Regions from separate parts of the Lysinibacillus sp. FN11 genome, predicted to be linked through region 3. Evidence: predicted binding sites of a transcription regulator. Region 3 holds the regulator's gene; each other region holds the start of a gene.
What was found. The regulator LexA, encoded in region 3, represses DNA repair genes until DNA is damaged. The targets are predictions, from matches to a motif close to CGAACATATGTTCG.
Positions count from the first base shown of each region.

Region 1: a site for LexA is predicted at 3,505-3,518, ahead of uvrB (excinuclease ABC subunit UvrB). Genes of this name have one in related genera too.
Region 2: a site for LexA is predicted at 3,902-3,915, ahead of NP781_RS12095 (WYL domain-containing protein). Genes of this name have one in related genera too.

Region 1 is NZ_CP102383.1:152,859-160,045, forward strand. It holds gene NP781_RS00670 (competence protein ComK) at 319-861, shown strand; one part of gene prfB (peptide chain release factor 2) at 984-1,058, shown strand; one part of gene prfB (peptide chain release factor 2) at 1,060-2,088, shown strand; gene NP781_RS00680 (competence protein ComK) at 2,132-2,641, opposite strand; gene NP781_RS00685 (IDEAL domain-containing protein) at 2,869-3,117, shown strand; gene uvrB (excinuclease ABC subunit UvrB) at 3,592-5,571, shown strand; gene uvrA (excinuclease ABC subunit UvrA) at 5,579-7,187, shown strand, end outside.
Region 2 is NZ_CP102383.1:2,229,522-2,236,708, forward strand. It holds gene NP781_RS12065 (hypothetical protein) at 1-115, shown strand, start outside; gene NP781_RS12070 (GNAT family N-acetyltransferase) at 203-679, shown strand; gene NP781_RS12075 (hypothetical protein) at 884-1,618, shown strand; gene NP781_RS12080 (YhjD family protein) at 1,680-2,033, opposite strand; gene NP781_RS12085 (YolD-like family protein) at 2,017-2,352, opposite strand; gene NP781_RS12090 (Y-family DNA polymerase) at 2,364-3,623, opposite strand; gene NP781_RS12095 (WYL domain-containing protein) at 3,620-3,841, opposite strand; gene NP781_RS12100 (cupin domain-containing protein) at 4,081-4,737, shown strand; gene NP781_RS12105 (DUF3231 family protein) at 4,835-5,317, shown strand; gene NP781_RS12110 (cation-translocating P-type ATPase) at 5,363-7,187, opposite strand, start outside.
Region 3 is NZ_CP102383.1:686,404-693,590, forward strand. It holds gene pilM (type IV pilus biogenesis protein PilM) at 1-543, shown strand, start outside; gene NP781_RS03185 (PilN domain-containing protein) at 543-1,136, shown strand; gene NP781_RS03190 (hypothetical protein) at 1,133-1,825, shown strand; gene NP781_RS03195 (prepilin peptidase) at 1,891-2,643, shown strand; gene NP781_RS03200 (gamma-glutamyl-gamma-aminobutyrate hydrolase family protein) at 2,677-3,399, shown strand; gene lexA (transcriptional repressor LexA) at 3,507-4,124, opposite strand; gene NP781_RS03210 (cell division suppressor protein YneA) at 4,292-4,606, shown strand; gene NP781_RS03215 (YneB family resolvase-like protein) at 4,603-5,268, shown strand; gene def (peptide deformylase) at 5,297-5,872, opposite strand; gene NP781_RS03225 (helix-turn-helix transcriptional regulator) at 5,865-6,056, opposite strand; gene NP781_RS03230 (DJ-1/PfpI family protein) at 6,677-7,048, opposite strand; gene NP781_RS03235 (hypothetical protein) at 7,069-7,187, opposite strand, start outside.

The DNA of each region.
Region 1 (7,187 bases), 530 kb from region 3:
AAGAATCATTTTAACTACGTGTTGAAATGATTTTTTCTTTGTAAAATAACTCAAAAATGAAGAAATTTTAGTATAAAAAGTCAGAATTTATAGACAATTGAAAAATATGGGTATACAATAGCTGTAATAATAGGTATATAGTACAAGTTATTGATCCTATTATTATCCTGAATTTTTGATGGTGATACTAAGTCTTAAGGAGGATCGGAATTTTCAAGCAATCTTACTCATTGAAAATAGCGGGAATGTACGCATATTTAGTATATTCCTTTTTATTTTGACTGGAAGCAACATAAAATGTATAAAGGGGGACTATAGATGCATAAAAAAGATATTATGAATAGTGAAACAATGATGTATATGCCTGTGTATGATTCCTTTGGAAATTTATGTACGCAGGTGTATGAGAAAAATAATGAGTATATATCTACGCTACCACCAACGAAATTATTGGACTTTAATCTGCGTTATTTTGGTTCTAGTTTAAGAGGAGCGTTCGATGGTTCGAAAATGATCCTAGGCAAGCTTAATAAAAATCCTATCGTCGTGCACGAACGTTGTAATATTTTATGGTTTCCTAGTAGGTCTCCTTTACATCCTGACTGTATCTGGTTCGCTGTTCATCATATAGATGACTATGTCGCTGTGGATAAAAAGAGGACAAAGGTTACTTTTATGAATGGCAAGGAATTTATTGTGGATGTCAGTGTCAATGCGTTAGAGTCTCGGATTCAAAGAGCTTTTTTATTAAAATATAGACTAGAGAAACGAACAAAATATTTACTTGTTCAGTATGACCGTGTGAAAGTATTTCAACGTCTTGCCAAGAATATGTTTGAGGACGAGACGCAGGATAGTTGACTTAATTCCACAAAACATCTGCTAGATAGTATGTTTTCGTTTCTAAAAACGTTATAATAAAAAGATACGGAGCTTTATGAATAAAGTGTTAGCTTCATGACTAACGTTCGGAGGATTTAACGATGATTGAATTAGCAGATGTACGCAATGTATTAGACACTACAGCCAAAAAATTGGCGGACTTTAGGGGGTCTCTTTGACTTAGAGAACAAAGAGGCACGTATTCAGGAGCTAGATGAAATGATGCTAGAGCCAGGCTTTTGGGATGATCAGCAGGGTGCTCAGGTGATTATCAATGAAGGAAATGGCTTAAAAGCGATAGTCAATGAATATAAAGATTTAGTGGAAACACATGAAAATTTAGATATGACACTGGAACTTTTGCGTGAAGAACCAGACGAAGAATTACAAGAAGAATTAGGCAAAGAACTAGCAGAATTTCAACAAAAGATGGCTGATTTTGAGCTTCAATTACTGCTAAGTGGCCCATACGATCAAAACAATGCCATTTTAGAGTTGCATCCTGGTGCTGGTGGTACGGAGTCACAGGACTGGGGTTCAATGCTATTACGTATGTATACACGGTGGGCTGAGAAGCGTGGATTTAAAGTGGAAACAGTGGACTATCTACCAGGAGATGAAGCTGGGATTAAATCTGTAACATTGTCAATTAAAGGTCACAATGCTTTCGGTTATTTACAAGCGGAAAAAGGTGTGCATCGTCTAGTACGTATTTCTCCATTCGATTCGTCTGGCCGCCGTCATACGTCTTTCGTTTCCTGTGATGTTATGCCAGAGTTTGACGACAATATTGAAATCGATATTCGTACAGAGGATTTAAAAATTGATACGTATCGTGCAACAGGTGCAGGTGGTCAGCATATTAATACCACAGATTCTGCCGTTCGTATTACGCATATTCCTACTGGTACGATCGTACAATGTCAAGCTGAGCGCTCACAGATTAAAAACCGTGAAAAAGCGATGACGATGTTAAAAGGGAAGCTATATCAATTAGAACTTGATAAACAGCAGGCGCAATTAGATGAAATACGCGGTGAACAAAAAGAAATAGGCTGGGGCTCCCAAATTCGTTCGTATGTCTTCCATCCATACTCGATGGTGAAGGATCATCGTACAAATGAAGAAACAGGTAATGTGGGTGCTGTGATGGATGGCGATTTAGATCCATTTATTAATGCCTATTTACGTTCAAAAATAAATTAATACCCAGATTCCCCAAGAGTGAGATACTCTTGGGGAATTTTTGTTAAAAGGGTGGATGATAGGGTGCATCTTGGCTAAGCTGTTTTCGTTCATTCATGTAATATTTATACAGCATAGAAGCGTTAAGAAATTGTTTACTAATGGAAGCATATCGAATCGGTAGTTCGATTTGTTTATTATTTTTTAACGTTACAATACACCCCATTTCACTAGGTGTAATATTAATAATTGCATGAAGCCCTATCCATATATTGTGAATGGAGCTGGGTGAATAAGTTGGCAGAAAAATACAGGGATAACCGTAATCAAAGGCCACGACGATTGGTAGCTTGTGTTGATTGCCGAAAAAACGTTTAGCCGATTGTTTTGCGGCTTCATAAGTTGATCCTAATGAGAGACAGGATTTTCGAAGGACATGCATCGGTTTGCGTGTAACAATCAGCTCATTATGCTTATCAATCACATGCGTGAAGACTTTGGAGTCATGCTGAATAGGTTGCAGTAAATAAGTATTGAATGACATTAAGTAGCCGTTTACAAAGTTAGTTGTCATATAGGGAGTGCCTCCTTTTTTCTAGTGATAACGGTAGTGTAAAACAGAATATGACTTTCTTAAATTAAATGAAATAGTTGAAAATCGTTCAGAAAAGCGCGAAACGCCTAGAGAATTTGCTCTAAATATCAATTGATTAATAGCTAATCCAAGATATTTTCGAATCGTAAGCATTGCTTTTTAATTTCAATTTTCATATAATTTAGAAAAGGATCGAGGTGAGATCGTTGGATAAATATTATTCGTATACAGATTTTCTGAAAGCCGTTGGTCAGTCGAAAAAAGTTGATGAGGCAGAGAAATTATTAAACGAGATTTATTTAGATTTATTTTTAAATCGTATCCAGCGTATGCATCGGCAAGAGCAGCTCATGGTTCTGATAGATAGAGCACTCGATGAAAAAGATGAAAACGCATTTTATCAATACGCATCCGAACTAACTTCCTTACAGCAAACAGAAGATGAATCATATTGACGAACCCGCTCTCCATATCTATTGGAGAGGGGGATTTTTTTTGCTTTTGAAAATAGTTGCAGTGGATGTGAGGAGTGTATGTTTTGGTTAGAAGAAGTGGTTTTGCTTATAGAATGTGGAAAGTCATTTAAAAAGTTTGAGACGCTGTTTATAAAAAAAGTGAGAGCCGGTCCAAAGGGAAGCGCCCCTGCTCATAAGAGGAGAAGAGCCGCTCCAAAAGTACAGAGCCCGGCTCCTGAGAGAGTGTGAGCTGCACATAAAGCAAAACAGGAAATCTCATCCATTGATGAAGCTTGAAAACCTAATAAAACGGCTATTATAAGAGTAACAAGTTAAATTGACCGTATTGTTATGTAATAAAAATTTTAGAGATGAAAAAAATTTTTACAAACATTCGTTCGTTAAATGTTCGAAATTTTAATATTGCTATGCTAAAATATATGTACAAATTGGAAGGAAAGGACGGGGACATGAGTGCAAACATTTGATTTACAAGCGCCATATCAGCCTAACGGGGATCAGCCACAGGCCATTGCGGAATTAGTGGAGGGTGTGAAAGCAGGCAAACGTCATCAAACATTGCTTGGTGCTACTGGAACAGGTAAGACGTTTACCATTTCGAATGTCATCCAGCAAGTCAAAAAACCAACACTAATCATGGCACACAATAAAACACTAGCTGGCCAGTTGTATAGTGAATTCAAAGAATTCTTCCCGAATAACGCCGTTGAATATTTTGTCAGCTACTATGATTACTACCAACCAGAAGCTTATGTACCGCAGACAGATACCTATATAGAAAAAGACTCTAGCATTAACGATGAAATTGATAAGCTGCGTCACTCTGCTACCTCTGCATTGTTTGAGCGTGAGGATGTCATTATTATTGCATCTGTGTCCTGCATTTATGGTTTAGGTTCTCCCGAAGAATATCGAGAAATGGTTGTTTCCATTCGTACAGGTATGGAAATTGAACGTAATCAGCTATTACGCAAGCTTGTGGACGTTCAGTATGAGCGAAATGATGTTAGTTTTACTCGCGGAACATTTCGGGTACGTGGAGATGTTGTGGAAATCTTCCCAGCCTCTCGTGATGAGCATTGTATTCGTGTGGAATTTTTTGGGGATGAAATCGATCGCATTCGTGAGGTAGATGCACTAACGGGAGAGATTTTATCGGATCGAGAGCATGTTGCTATTTTCCCAGCATCCCACTTCGTTACACGAGAAGAGAAATTGCGTAAAGCGATTGAAAATATTGAAAAAGAATTAGAGGAACGACTTGCATTATTACGTGCAGAAGATAAATTACTAGAGGCACAACGTTTAGAACAACGTACACGTTATGACTTAGAGATGATGCGTGAAATGGGCTTTTGCTCTGGGATTGAAAACTATTCACGTCATTTAACATTGCGTGAAGCAGGTGCTACTCCATATACGTTACTAGACTACTTCCCAGAAGATTTTTTACTTGTGGTTGATGAAAGTCACGTAACACTTCCACAGGTACGTGGGATGTACAATGGTGACCAAGCGCGTAAAGGTGTGCTCGTAGAACACGGCTTCCGCTTGCCATCTGCTCTAGATAACCGTCCATTACGTTTTGAAGAGTATGAAAATCGTATACATCAAGCAATTTATGTATCAGCCACACCAGGTCCTTATGAGTTGGAGCATACACCAGAAATGGTAGAGCAAATTATCCGACCAACTGGATTATTAGATCCATTAATCGATGTACGTCCTATTGAAGGGCAAATCGATAATTTAATCGATGAAATACAAGATCGAATTGCGCGTGATGAGCGAGTTTTAGTGACAACGCTAACGAAGAAAATGTCCGAGGATTTATCGGCCTACTTGAAGGAAATGGGCTTAAAAGTAGAATACCTACATTCAGAAATTAAGACACTAGAGCGTATTGAAATTATCCGTGAGCTACGCAAAGGAACGTATGATGTGCTAATTGGTATTAATTTATTGCGTGAAGGTCTTGATATTCCTGAGGTGTCCCTTGTGGCGATTCTAGATGCTGATAAAGAAGGATTTTTACGTTCAGAGCGTTCTTTGATTCAAACTATTGGTCGTGCTGCTCGTAATGCGAATGGTCATGTCATTATGTATGCAGACCATGTAACAGACTCGATGAAAAAGGCGATTGATGAAACGAAACGTCGTCGTGCGTTACAAATGGCTTATAACGAGGAGCATGGTATAACACCTCAAACGATCATTAAGAAAATCCCAGATGTGATTCGTGCAACACAAGTAGCAGAAGAAGAGGAATCCTATGTAACAAAGGCAACAAAAGGCAAAAAGCTGACAAAGGCGGAAAGAGAACAGCTTGTTGCTTCTCTAGAAGTCGAAATGAAGGAAGCAGCAAAAGCGCTTGATTTTGAACGTGCGGCTGAGTTACGAGATACAATATTTGAATTGAAGGTAGAAGGGTGAATGACTTGTGAAAAATACTGAAATCGTCGTGCAAGGTGCACGTGCTCATAATTTAAAAAATATTAATGTCACAATTCCGCGTGACCAATTAGTCGTTTTAACAGGATTATCGGGCTCTGGAAAGTCTTCTCTAGCATTTGACACAATTTATGCGGAGGGCCAGCGTCGTTACGTTGAGTCCCTTTCCGCGTATGCCCGTCAATTTCTTGGACAAATGGATAAGCCAGATGTCGATGCGATAGAAGGTTTATCCCCTGCTATTTCCATTGACCAAAAAACGACAAGTCGTAACCCACGATCTACTGTTGGTACGGTAACGGAAATTTATGATTATCTACGTTTACTTTATGCCCGCATTGGTAAACCAATCTGTCCAAATCATGGTATAGAAATCACTTCCCAAACGATTGAGCAAATGGTGGATCGTTTATTAACCTATCCTGAGAGAACTAAGATGCAGCTCCTTGCTCCAATGGTTTCTGGACGTAAGGGTACCCATGTTAAACTGCTAGAAGATTTAAAAAAGCAGGGGTTTGTTCGTGTACGAATTGATGGGGAATTGCGTGATTTAGATGATGCTATCGAACTTGATAAAAATAAAAAGCATTCCATCGAAGTAGTAGTGGACCGTGTTGTTATGAAGGAAGGGATTGCTGCTCGTCTGAGTGATTCTTTAGAAACGGCTTTACGACTGGCAGATGGACGTGTGCTTGTCGATGTGATGGAACATGAAGAGTTACTATTTAGTGAGCATCATGCCTGCCCATTATGTGGTTTTTCTATTGGTGAGTTAGAGCCTCGTATGTTTTCATTTAATAGTCCGTTTGGTGCTTGTCCAAGCTGTGATGGCTTAGGTTCAACACAAGAGGTAGATTTAGATTTAGTGGTGCCTGATTGGGATCGTTCCTTGTTAGAGCATGCCATCGCACCATGGGAACCAACAAGTTCGCAGTACTACCCACAATTACTAAAAGCTGTATGTGATCATTACGATATTCCAATGGACGTGCCTGTGAAGGATTTGCCAAAGGAAAAGATGGATAAAGTTTTATATGGCTCTGGAAAAGACAAGATACACTTCCATTATGAAAATGAGTTTGGCAATGTGCGAGATCAAATGATTGAATTTGAAGGGGTGGTGCGCAATGTTGAGCGTCGTTTTAAAGAGACGACATCCGATTATGTTCGTGAGCAGATGGAAAAATACATGGCACAGCAGGCTTGCCCTTCATGTAAAGGGTATCGTTTAAAGCCTGAGACGCTAGCAGTGAAAGTAGCTGATAAACATATCGGTGAGGTCACACAATATTCAATTCAGGAAGCAGACACTTTCTTTAAAGAGCTTGATCTCACTGAAAAGGATATGCAAATTGCTCGATTAGTTTTAAGAGAAATCGAAGAACGATTGGGCTTCCTTGTGAATGTTGGTTTAGACTATTTAACATTGAGTCGTGCAGCAGGTACATTATCTGGTGGAGAGGCACAACGTATTCGCCTTGCTACACAAATTGGTTCACGATTAACGGGAGTCCTCTATATTTTAGATGAGCCTTCGATTGGTTTGCATCAGCGAGATAATGATCGACTGATTAGCACATTACAAAATATGCGTGACA
Region 2 (7,187 bases), 1.5 Mb from region 3:
GAAAAATGTTAAAAATTTAACGACCTTGCTTCGAGGAATTTTAACAATGGTCATTACACTTATTGTGATGATTAGTATTTCTTTTATTTTACTTTTTGGTACCCTTTTAAGTTAAAATGACCTACCCCCACATTATTTTAATACAAGCCTCCTTGACGAACGTTTGTTCTATGGTTAAACTATTAGAAAAGGAGGCTTTTTTATGCAAGAAACAACGAATATTGAGTTAGTACATTTCTCTGAAAGCTATGTAGAGCAGTTAAATCGTTTTGAATTACCTGAAGAACAACACCAATTTACAGCACTTCCTCAAGAGATTTCAATCGAGAAGGTCGGACAGTATCCAATTGTGATTTTAAGTGGTGGCGTACCTGTCGGCTTTTTTGTTCTTCATGCAACGGACAGAGTCCAACAATATTCTAGTAATCCTCAGGCAATGTTACTAACTGCCCTGTCCATCGACCATCAGCAGCAAGGTAGGGGCTATGCTAAAAAGGCTATGTTTGCACTTGCGGATTTTGTGAAGCAGGAATTTAAAGAATGTAATGAAGTAGTGTTAGTCGTCAATCATAAAAATATAGCTGCACAGAATTTATATATCAAAGTAGGCTTTGTGGATCATGGAGAAAGAAGATTGGGACCTATTGGTGAGCAGATCGTTATGAATTTGCCGCTGTAAAGAAATTGTCACTCATTTGCTTTTCAAAATGAGAGACGCCTTACAAACAACGGAATTCTATTTTCCCCTACTATCTCTAAGAATTTCATTGTTACACCTCCACTCCCTGGCATATAAGCTTTTCCTTCACGAATTCAACTGCTATGGGTCATTTTTGTACAGTATAATAAAGTCAATAAGCTATAGAAAAGGTGGCTCTAGACATTGAAAAAAGAGATGTGGCTATGGTTATTAGGAATTTCTCTACTAGCTGGATGTAGTGTTACTGCTCCAAACGAGACAGTAATCCCCCCTGCTGAACAGGTCTCATCACAGCTGGATATACAGGCTCCATTGATTGCCGTTTCCGATGATGAGAAGGTGAAATTATTTGCACAGAATGAAGCACAAAATGAAATTACAGAGGTAACTTTAGATATTGATGGTAAGCGAAAAAATTTTGACTGGACAATTCCTGAGACAGGAACTAAACCTCAGTTATTCTATACAGATCTGACGAATGATCATAAGGAAGAGGCTGTTATGATTATCCAAACTGGACGAGGGACAGGCCTCAATCACTATGAGATCCATGTTGTAAATGGAAAGGATTTATCGGAGATGAATGTCCAACATTATGAAGACATCGTTGCACATACTATTGAATCAACGATTACTAAAAATAATGATGGCACATTAGCGATTACTATGAAAGCACAGGGAAAAGAATCTACATTTGATTATGACTTTGATCCAGCACCAGATATCAATCAAGCGCAACTTGCTTTCGGTGGTGTGGTCATTTATACAGTAGAAAATCAAAAAATAATGTTAAACATCCCTGGATCGATTGGCATCTCACCTATTTATGTAGCCGATGTTCGTATTACCTATCAATTTAATCGTACTAACAATGAATTTCTTGTTGAGCAAATTGATGTGAAACCTATCGAGAAATAAAGCCGCCAAAAGCTGACCACTCCTGTCATCAGCTTTTGGCTTTTTCGTCGTAGACGTAAGCCTAGGCATTGTGTAAATGTTTATTCATTAGCTCTTCGACTTGGGTTTTTAACGCTTGATTGGCATAGCGTAGTACCTCATCATTGCCTGCGGTAGCCACCTGCACATCACTAAAGTAATCATCAATTCGATGCCAGCCAACTAATCGTATTTTTTGTTGAGCGAGCTGACGTTTTAATTGAAAATAATCATTGTGTAGCTGCTTTAATAAAGCATCCATAGCAGGTAAGAATACACGCTTCATCTTAAAATGCTCCGCCACTGTTAGATCGTGCTGCAAGGATTTCACAGCTAAATCAAGCAGCAAAAATTGATGTAATAATCGTCGTTGCTCTCCATTAATCACATCCATCATCTTCTATACGAGCAGCATAAATGTATCTTAATGGGATGTGCTTCGTTGTGGTAATGGTTTCTAGTAGCAGCTGGTCCTCGTTCATCGCTTGAATGGTACCTCCCCATTGCACATAGTTACCATGTTCCCATATAGTCAACATAATATAGTTATGCTGTGTGAATGCTTGTGTGATTATTTGCTGTAATTCTTCAAGCTCCCATTCAGCATGTTCCCGAGGCAACTCTGTCAACACCTCTTGTTTCCATGCCTTCAAAAGCATTAAATGCTCTGGTAGCATCATTGCTGTCCATTTCATCGTTCCTCTATCTCTTATCATTTTTCCACTCCTTATGCTAAATGCCCGCCCACTAAGCGATTCCGTGAAATAGCCGTACCAGCGCTGGTATAGGAGGCTGCTCGTAATAAGGCCACCACTCCATATTTTCTACGAATCGCATCCATGACATGACCAATGACCTGCCGCTGGTCCTTACGCTCATCAAATAAATCAAGCTGAATGCTACGTTCTGGCTCTAAGTTTGTCAGTCTAACAGATAATTGACGCGCTGGCTCACCCGCAAAATGCTCATCTAGTAAGGCCAGACAAGCCTGATACATAACAAGAGTCTCATTGGTTGGACTTTCGATGGTTCTTGAGCGATGGAACCCTTTCGTCATCGCATTGCGACTGTAAGAGAGCCCCAAGCTAACAGTCCGCCCGACATAGCCTGCTTCCCGTGTACGTCGCATCACATCCTCACACATTTCTAGGAGTACAACCGCAATATCCCTTCGTGTGTGATAATCCTTCATGAGCATTTGGCCCTTCCCAAAGCTTAATGCCGCATTGTTCACTAATGGCTCACCTAATGTGGAGAGATCAATGCCCCATGCATGGTAATAGTATTGATTACCCATAATACCAAAGCGCTTTTCTAATTCGGCTAAATCGGCATGGGCTAATCCACCGACTGTTTGGATGCCCATCGCATTTAAATTGGCTGCCATCTGTTTCCCAATCCCCCACATATCAGACAGAGGACGCACGGGCCAAAGCTTTGTTGGCACATCGGCATAGGTCCATTTGGCAAAGCCTGTTTTTTTTGCCTCTAAATCTAATGCTAATTTAGCCATCAACATGTTTGGTCCCATGCCAATGGCGGACGGAATGCGAAACTTTTCATAGATGTCTTCCTGAATCAATTTGGCTACCTGCTCAGGCGAACCCCAAAGTTGCTCCGTGCCTGTTAGATCTATAAAGCTTTCATCCACACTATAAACATGGATCGCCTCTGGAGGGACATATTGTGCAATCAGACGCGTAATGGCCATGGACATCTCTAGAAAAAAGGACATTTTTGGTTCAAACAACTTAATATCTGGATGTTTGGGAATTTCATAACGTCTATTCCCTGTTTTAATGTTAAATTTTTCTTTCATCACTGGTGATGCAGCCAGCACAATACTGCCAGGTTGTTCAAAATTACCGATGACGGCAATTGGATCTGTCAGCACATCTAGCCCTTCTAGCATGGCAATACAACTTGCATAAAAGCACTTCATATCAATACAAAAAATATCTTTCTGTGGGAAATCGTTGTAATTCATATTACCTCAGACTCCCGTTGGAGAATGGGCAGAAGGGCTAGAACATTGTTAATACGAAACGTACGCTTCGCTAGCCTTGTAAAACAAAAGGCGGTAAAGGAATCACCTTTAATGTGGATGATTTTCACGCGCCTTTTCGTAATGGCACCTGATTCCGCTATATACATCATGTGGAAGATTTGGTGACGATGCATGGCTTTTCTCAACTGCTCTTTCATGTTGAATGCTCCTTTACTGACTCTGTTTTCATTCATGTTGAACAGAGTTTTTAACAACCAAGAACAAACGTTTGTGTTTTTATTATACGCACGTATGTTCTGAAATAGAAGTGGTAATTTTAGCTAATTTTTATCCAGACAGAGGCTAGCTGTAGCTAGGCATTTGTGTAAGTCTAGGAGCACCTAAAACATAATCTATGATGATGAATAGCTCAATTTATATGAGAAAGGATGTAAGTATCAGCTCAAACATCGATTATAGCTCCCCTTCTGCAGCGTTCACTTTTGATGTCAATAAAAGTACGCTTTTTAAAAAAGACTCCCGAAATTACATTAATATTCTCGGTGTGGAACAATTAAATACATTAGAAAATACATCTTTACTTGATATTTTTTTAAGTAAAGACAATGTCATCGAGCCACATTACCATCAAAATGCAGCAGAGCTTGTCTATTGTATTGCAGGAGCAGCAACGGTTTCTCTATTGAATCCATTTACCAAGAAAATTCAACACTATCCTATCAAGCCTGGGCAGGTTGCCAATGTCCCACAGGGCTGGTGGCATTATGAAGTAGCCACAGAAGATGACACGCATCTACTTGCTATTTTTGATGCGCCAACGCCTGAGGTCATTTTAGGCTCTGATATCTTAAAATTCACACCAGCCCATATGATGGCCCATACGTATTGTTTAGATGAAGAACAATGGAAGAAAACGATTGCACCGATTGTTCCTACGACTTATATTGGACCAGCAAAAAGCTGTAATCGAATCGAGTCAGCAACGGATCAAGCCCCTTATAAACCAACCATGCCACAGCAATATATGAAACCATGTCCATACCCTTATCCCTACCGTTACCCTCCTTTGTACCCTTATGGTACCTACTATTAGCGACCTCTTATTCATTTTTTATTGTAAAAGATGAATAGAATGTCATTTACTGCTACATCCTAATCTTAAATCAAACTAAGAGTTAGGAAGTGTCAGGATGACAATGATAAATGAAAATCTAGCATCGCTACAATTTAAGGAGATTTTCAAGCTTTGGTCACAGCTTGGGATCAATCAAGGCTATATTGCTTCCAGTCATGCTTTTTTTAAGCATACGCGTGATAAAAACTTAAAAATCCTTACATTGGAATTTATTCAATGTTTAAAAGAGGAAAATAAACAGTTAACCCTGCTATTAAAGGAAAACGGTGTGCTGGCACCAACAGCATCGATAGAATACAGTAAAATGAAAATAACGGATATTCGTGGAAAATCTTTCATTAATGATGGCGAAATAAGTGCTATTTTATCGATGAATATTGCCTCCTCTTTGATTGCCGTAAGCCAAGCTTTAGAACTAGCAGTAAAGAAAACACATCTAACCAAATATGGTGAACTCCATATGCGTTATGCCCTACTTGGAGCGAAATTGATTGACCTAAGTAAGAGTAAAGGCTGGTTATTAGCCTCTACACACTAAAAAGAAGCCTCCGTTTGAATACCTAACGGAAGCTTTTTTTAATCTTTATCGATTTCTTACGAACAGTAGCTTATACCATTGATTGACTAGGAATGGTAACACCGACAGGCTATAAATAAAGCCTAGCTGTGCTGGTGTTAATGGAGCTACCTCAAAGACCGTTGTAAGCATCGGCATAAATAAGACCATGTGTAAACTTAGCACACCAATGATAAAGGCGAACCACGTATATTTATTCGAAAATACACCAATCGCAAAGATAGATTGTTTGGATCGAGAATTAAAGCCATGCACTAACCTTGACAGGCATAGTGTTGTAAAGGCCATCGTGCTTGCTGTTAACGTATCGCCTGTCGATAAACCGATTTGAAACGCAATAATGGTGGAAATGGCGATTAATATCCCTTCAAGCACAACTTGTGTGGTAAAGGCTTTATTTAATAAAGGGGTATGAATGTTTCTAGGCTTGTCCTTCATTGTTTTCTTATTATTTGGCTCTAAACCGATGGCAATAGCAGGCAGACTATCTGTTAATAAGTTGATGAATAGAAGATGGACAGGTGCAAAAGGAACAGGTAAGCCCAGAACCGTTGCATATAACACGACAAAAATAGCGCCTGCATTTCCAGATAATAAGAACAGAATGGCATTTTTAATATTTGTATAGATGCTACGGCCATTGGCGATTGCTTTAACAATTGTTGAAAAATTATCATCCGTTAAAATCATGGATGAGGCATCTTTTGCAACCTCTGTGCCTGTTACACCCATAGCCACCCCAATATCAGCTTGCTTCAAAGCAGGTCCATCATTGACACCGTCTCCTGTCATGGCAACCACATGTCCTTTATCCTGCCATGCTTTAACAATTCGAATTTTTTGGGCGGGTGTAACACGGGCATAAACAGAATAATCCTGTACTTTATCTTGCAGCTCTTGATCCGTTAAGCCTTCGAGCGCATGTCCCTCTATAGCTTCAGCTGGATTTTGCAAAATACCAATTTGTTCGGCAATCGCGGTTGCTGTAATTTTATGGTCTCCTGTAATCATGACGGGTTTAATACCTGCCTTTATACAGCTTTCCACAGCCTCTTTCGACTCTTTTCTTGGAGGGTCCATCATCGCTACTAAGCCGACAAAGATTAAATCTCGTTCTGCTTGTGGATCGACTTTTTGTAGAGGCAATACCTCCTTATAAGCAATGGCTAGCACCCTTAAACCATTCATAGAAAAATCGCGATTCACCGCCTCGATTTTCTGGCGATGCTGCGGGGTTATCTCAAAAATACCTGTTGATGTTTTGATTCGCGTCACTTTTGGTAAGAGTACATCCAGAGCCCCTTTGGTAATCATGATGGGCTGCTTGTCCATCTGATTGACAGTGCTCATAAGCTTCCTCGTCGAATCAAATGGAATTTCAGCCAATCGTGGATATTGCTCACGTATCTTCAATTCATCTAAACCATACTGTTTCCCCAATTTCACGAGCGCAATTTCTGTAGGATCACCAATCTCCTTCTGGTCACGCTCGACAGCATCACTACATAAAAGCGCTTTTACCATTAGCTCTTTTTCCACTGGATTTATTGGATTGAGCCAATCATGAGGAATTTTCTTCTGGTCCACAAAAACTTCCTGTACCACCATTTTATTTTCTGTTAAAGTACCTGTTTTATCAGAACAGATGACCGATACACTCCCCAAGCTCTCCACAGCATAAAGCTTGCGGATGATCGCATTTTCCTTTGCCATCTTTTGGGTGCCAAAAGCTAATACAATGGTCACGATAGAACTTAAAGCCTCAGGGATAGCCGCCACAGCAAGAGATACAGCAAACATAAAGGACTCCACTAATGCTCGTCCTCGGATA
Region 3 (7,187 bases):
GTAGGGATGTTGCTAGATGTTTCATTAGAACCTGAAGCTGCCGATATTCGTGCGCTTTGCAATATACGCTTATTAGAGCATATGTCATTATTAGTGCCTAATAAAACGTATTTGATTGCGGAATGGTCGATTAATGAGCTATCTATCAGTATTTTTTCCAATGGCCAAGTGGAGTTTTTGCGCTATCAATCTATTGAAGTAGATATGACGCAATGGCAGGGGAAGAAAGAGAATGAGTTTAACTATCAATTTATCTATAATGGCGAAGCAGAGAATTATCAAATGGTTGTAATGGATCAGGTTCTAGAGATTGATCGGATGATGAATTTCTTTAAGTTTTCTTTACATAAAGGTGAAAAAGCAGTGGATGAAATTATTATGCTTGGCGATAACCCATTATTGAAATCAATTGGAAACTTACTTGCTTCTAATTTAGAACCACCGCTAAGAGTCGTCGATGGGAAAAAGATCGAGAAATCATTTCCTCGCTTTAAGCGAGAATTTTCAACGTTGCTTGGCTTAGCTTTGAAGGAGGTTCATTAATGGTTCCAGATATAAACCTCTTACCACAACTTGAAAAAAGAACAGCCTCTCCCAAGCTTTTTTATAGCTTGGTGATTGTCATTGTGGGACTTATTGTAGCTTATTTACTTTTTTTATTTTTTACATCAAAAGGTGAATTATCACGATTGACTGCAGAGGAACAGGCATTAACAACACAGCTTGATCAATTGCAGCAGGAGCTAGACGCACGACAAAGTGTCGATCAGGGTTCGTTGGAAGAGTCTGTGACTTTTATTCAAAGCGTTTCTTATCCTGTAACACCGTTAATTGATGAAACAAAAACTTTATTACCAACTCATTCCTATTTACGTAGCTATGTTTTCGGAGAGAACTCGGTGAATATTGAAGTGGATTTTGAAACGATGACAGATATATCGAAATATGTGGAGCGACTTTTAATGAGTAGCTATTTTACAGATGCTCAAATTAACACGGTCTCAAACTTCGAAATAGAGCTAGGTGAACAAAGGGAGTTAACACCCCAACAAAAATTTAAAGAAGTACCGCGATATTCAGTGTCTATCACAGCGACAATTGATTTTATGTATTTAGCTGGAGGACGACGCTCATGAATAAATTAACGAGTAGTAAAAATTCATCTATGATTTTGTTACTTGCGCTGATAGCTGCTATTTTATTTGCGCTGTATTATTATTTGCTGTCACCAAAATTGAATGAAGTGAATGAAAAAGAGAGTAATGTATTGCAGGTGCAGCAAGAATTAGCTAATGTCAAAGAACAACTAGCACAATTAGACAAGGAGCAGGGACAGCCTACTATCAATATATTAGCCTTAAGACAAAAGCTACCTGCCACAAGAGCCGTTGAAAAGATTATTCTTGATTTAGCTGAGATTGAAGAGGTGACAGGAACTCGTATACTGTCTTTAACGGTTCAAGGTGAGGACGGCACTGTGACACCTTCAGATGTATCGAATGACCTCAATATGTTGGAGCAGGCTGAAGCAGAGGTCAATGGTGATCAGGAGAACAAGGAGAGTACTACACCGATTGCCTCTCTTTCGGAGGACTCTTTACCAGCTAATTTAAAGCTTATTACTTTTATATTAGAGGTGGGTGCGCTTGATTTTAATTCTCTTGAAAGCTTTTTACAGGAGGTTGAACAATTAGAGCGTGTCATGAAAACCGATAAGATTGAATTTAAATTGCCTGGAGAGCAGGCACAGCTTGAGAAAGATGCAGATCTTACGTTAAAGGCAACAGTGCAAGTGACGACGTTCTATTACGAAGAACAACAATAACTTTATTTTATAGGCGCGCCATACTTCATTTGTATGGGCGCCTATTGGTTTAGGAGGACATGAAATTGGAAATGGCTTATACGATCTTTATTTTTTTATTTGGACTTGTCTTTGGGTCTTTTTATAATGTAGTTGGCTTACGTGTACCACAGAAGGAGTCGATTGTACATCCTCCTTCACATTGTCTGAAATGCCAGAGACGACTAACGGCGCTTGATTTAGTACCAGTTTTGTCTTATGTATTTTTAGGAGGAAAATGTCGGGGGTGTGGCAATAAAATTTCTTGGGTTTACCCAGTCATAGAATTAATGACAGGTGTATTATTTGCCTTTGCTTATTGGCAGCTAGGCTGGGGCATAGAATTGATAGTAGCGTTCCTTTTTATCTCCTTATTAGTTATTATCGTTGTGTCAGATTTGGCCTATATGCTAATTCCTGATAAGGTGTTAGTATTCTTTTTACCTGTGCTAGCTATTGGACGAGTGCTGTCACCATTAACACCGTGGTGGGACTCTCTTGTGGGTGCTGTGGTTGGTTTTGGCATATTATATATCATTGCTGTGCTATCGAACGGTGGCATGGGTGGAGGCGATATTAAATTATTCTTTTTAATTGGTCTCGTTCTGGGTACGATTGATACACTGTTAACGCTATTTTTAGCTGCAGTTATTGGTATGGTTGTCGGGATTACCATGTTATCGAAAAACAAACAGGGGAGAAAAACACCCATTCCGTTTGGGCCATCTATTGCATTGGCTGCAGTTATTGTTTATTTCTATGGCGATCTATTAATCAATTGGTATATAAGCTTTTGGTAATTGTTCAATTTTCAGGAATGTGGGGGGAAGCAAGTGAAACCGATTATTGGTATTACAGCCTTTGTTGAGGATGATTTATCCTCTCGATTAAATGTGGCTTACAGCAAAAGCATCATTGAAGCTGGTGGAATTCCATTGATTATTCCAATTGGGGTAGAAGAAGAGGCAGCACAGATTTTAGCCCTTACAGACGGATTATTATTATCTGGTGGTCATGATGTGCACCCATTTCTATTCGGGGCTGAGCCTTCATTAAAGCTTGGAAAAATTCATCCAGCGCGAGATACGATTGAGTTAGCATTAATTGAAGCCGCATTCCAACGGAAGATGCCTATTTTCGGGATTTGTCGAGGAATTCAAATACTAAATGTTGCTTTAGGTGGTACTTTATATCAGGATATTGATAGTGATCATTTTAGCACTAAATTACTTCAACATATGCAGCAATCAGGTCGAGCTGTAGCTACCCATTCTGTTCAGGTTATTGCTGACAATCTATTAGCGACTATCGTTGAACAAGAGAAAATAGCAGTGAATTCATTTCATCATCAAGCGGTGAATGTTTTAGCAGAAAAATTAAAAGTAGCGGCAAAATCTAACGACGGTATTATCGAAGCGGTAGTTCATGAGGAGATGCCATTTTGCTTGGCTGTTCAGTGGCATCCTGAGGAACTAGCCATAGCAGGAGATGAGGGTGCGCAAAAGCTATTTTCAGCCTTTGTGGAAGCGAGCTTAAAATTTAAGAAGGAAGCTTAGAAGAGGCATTGTACAAAGAATCCAATCGTATGTGGATTCTTTTTTTGCGTAAAAAAGAGGATACATGCTCTTAGAAGGAACATAATCCTCAAAACCTGCTTTAATAGTTAATGTACACGTCTGTAAAGACCTACAACTTGTCCTAAAATAGAAACTTGATCGACAATAATAGGTTCCATAGAAGAATTTTCAGGCTGTAAACGGAAATGGTTTTTCTCTTTAAAGAAACGTTTTACAGTTGCTTCATCTTCAGCTGTCATAGCTACAACAATATCCCCATTATTAGCTGTTGCCTTTTGTTTTACAATGACTAAATCTCCATCTAAAATCCCAGCTTCAATCATTGATTCTCCCATAATTTCTAGCATGAACAATTGATCTTCACTTGTGCCGTACGTATCGGGTAATGGGAAATATTCTTCAATGTTTTCAATTGCTGTAATTGGAGAACCAGCTGTAACCTTCCCGACAAGTGGAACATGGATCACCTGTTGCTTTTGGATGGATTCTTCAGGCTCTAAAATTTCAATTGCGCGTGGCTTTGTTGGATCTCGACGAATAAAGCCTTTTTGTTCTAATCGAGCTAAATGTCCATGAACAGTTGAACTGGAAGCAAGTCCAACTGCTTCACCAATTTCGCGTACTGATGGTGGATATCCTTTAGCTCGTACCTCTTCCTTAATGAAAGCTAAAATGTCCTCTTGTCTTTTCGAAACTTTTTTCATGAGTGCTCACCTCTTTTTTTCTAAAATCATTCTTCTTATTTGATAGTATAACAGAATGCGAACACGTATGCAAACATAGGTTCGAAAAGTGTTTGACAAAAATGTTTGTTCGCTTTATTATGGGAACATACATTCCGAACAAACATTCTTAAAAAGGGGTAATGATTATGACATGGTTGAAGAAAAACACACATATCTCAATTTTAATAGGAGCTTGTTTATTATTTGCAGCATACCTTTACATTACTGATCCAGGAAAAGTTAGTTACGCAGAAATTCAAATCGAACATGGGGATAGCTTGTGGTCGTTAGCCGAGCAATATCGTGGTAAAATGAGTACTGATGATTGGATAAAGCTTGTAAAAACTGAAAATGAACTAGCAGATATTAAAATTGTAGCAGGAAAATCTCTAGTTATTCCTGTAGTGAGTGATCAAGCCAGTCCCATCAATACTATCGAAATTGCGAGAAATGAACAATGATAAATAATCAACTATCGGCTGTTGTCTATTGTCGCGTAAGTACCGAAAAAGAAACACAAAGCTCCTCATTAGAGCGCCAACAGGAAGAGTTGCTGCGCTATGCTGCTGAGCAAGGCTATGCAGTGAAGGGCGTGTTCAAAGATCAACATAGTGGCTATGATGTAGAACGTGAAGGCTTACTAGAAATGCTTGATTTTATAAAAGATAAGAACATTAATGCTCTTTTTGTCCAAGATGAAACTCGTTTAGGACGAGGCAATGCAAGGATGGCTGTATTACATTTATTACAAAAGTCAGCAACTGACGTTTTTTCTATGCGTGATGCAGGCCCAGTCCAATTAAATGAAATGGATACGATGCTGCTTGAAATTTTAGCGATTGTAGAGGAATATCAGCGTAGAATTCATAATGCTAAAATTCGACGAGGTATGCGACGTGCTGTAGAAAACGGTTATCGTCCAGAAAATAATTTATCGAACCGAGGTAATCCGCAGGGGCAGGAGCGTAAAGATCTACCTGTAGAGGAAATTGTGAAGCTACGCAAACGTGGATTTACCTTTGAAGAAATTTCTATAACGCTTAGAGGGTTAGGCTTTGAGGTAAGTAAGGCGACTGTACATCGTCGTTTCCAGGAGCACCAAGAAAGATTAGCAGGAAAATAATATTCCTGCTAATTTTTTCTGTAAAAAACTACTGAAGGGAAGAAAAGCTTTCGATGATAACATGACTAGGCAGTTGGAAAGGATGCTCTTTATTTATTCGATCATAAAACATGATGCCATTTAAATGATCGATTTCATGCTGTACAACGATGGCCCCATAGCCCTGTAACTGTACAATGATTTCATGTCCATCGATGTCATAAGCTTTGACTTTAATTCTCTCATATCTCGGTACAAAACCAGGAACAGGTCGATTTACAGATAGACAGCCTTCTCCCTCCGGTAGATAAATCATATTGATGGAATGACTTATTATTTTAGGGTTAATGAGCATCATTTCTTGGTCATCAAAGAGTACAGCAAACATTCGTTTATCTACGCCAATTTGATTAGCAGAGAGTCCACTTCCAGGGCGAAGCTTATATTTTTTTGCTAGCGTTGGATTTTGGCTATTTTTCAGATATTGTAGCATGGCTAGGAGGGTATTTCGATCCTCAGTGGTCACTGGTATCGACACTTCTTGAGTTTGTTTTCTTAAAATTGCCGAGTGTTCTTTCACGAAGTCCTTCATTGTAATCATATAATTTGGGTGAAATTTAGTCATAAATAAACACCTCATCAATACGGCTATTAAGAACCTTAGCAATCTTAAAAGCTAATTCAAGAGTCGGATCATATTTATCATTTTCAATGCTATTAATCGTCTGTCTCACAACTCCACATTCTTTTGCAAGTGCAGCTTGTGTAATGCCTAATTTTTTTCTTAAAATTTTGATGATGTTCTTCAGAATTATCCCTCCATTTTGTCCAAAGTATTAGACATATACAATGGATGTCCAATTAATTGGACATTTCTTAGTGAAAAACAAAACAGTCAATTAAAGGGTAGAAATGGATTTCCGTTGCAGGCTACTTGCTTTCCTGTTGGCGAGCACTAAATCGCTTCCTCCGCTACCGCTCCGTTTAGAGTTTCGCCTGTTTCGCTATCCCACGGGAGTTAAGTAGCCCTCCACTCCAATCCATAAATATTTATCTTTTTTAGCAAATGTTTTCAGATAAAGTAAAGGTGTTCACTACTCTTTATAGAGGGGGAGACACGCATCACTTTTCCACATTGAAAATAAAAATCCCATCCCCCTAAGAATACAGATATTGGACTATTTGATTGCTCTGCTAGTATGAAGTAAAGACATTTTGCAGAATGGTTGATTGGAGAGGAGCCAGCGTCACAGATGAGACCCTTGAGCGAACGAAAGTGAGTAAAGCTGCTCTTCACCCTGGAAAGGACACTGGCGGAACGGAAAACACCGTTCGCCTTGTTAAAAGGTCTCATTCTACTAATGACATCATCTTTTTTCAACAACATGAAATGCCCGATTAATTAGACATTTGGGTTTTAAATCATCACTTAATACCAATTTTCATCAAAATTTAGCTTTAACGCATGCCCGAAACAAATACCGAAAGGAATAAAACCTCTTCTTCTTGCTGTAATGATATTTCCATCTTGTACCACTAGTTCATCTGAATAGTTATGAAGCTCAAAGCACCCTAACTGTTTCATACCATCAAAAGGTAGTCCTACTGTATATTTTTTGTTTTTTAAGACACCTGCTTTTGCCAAGAGGTAAGGGGAGCTAGAAATACTGGCAATCATTCCTCCTTTTGCAGATAGATAACGAATGAAATCTAGTAAGCTCTCTTCAAGTTGTAATGTAGAAATATCCATACAGCCTGGTAATAGTAGACTATCAATATCGTCAAGCTCTATTTCATTCACGGATAAATCAGCTATACAATTTAAACCAGCTCTTCTCTGATAGGTTTGGTATTCGATCCTAGTGTGATGATGGGTTTACCGCCTTGCATTAATATGGACAAAGCAACACTCAATTCATATTCACTAAATTGTGGGTATA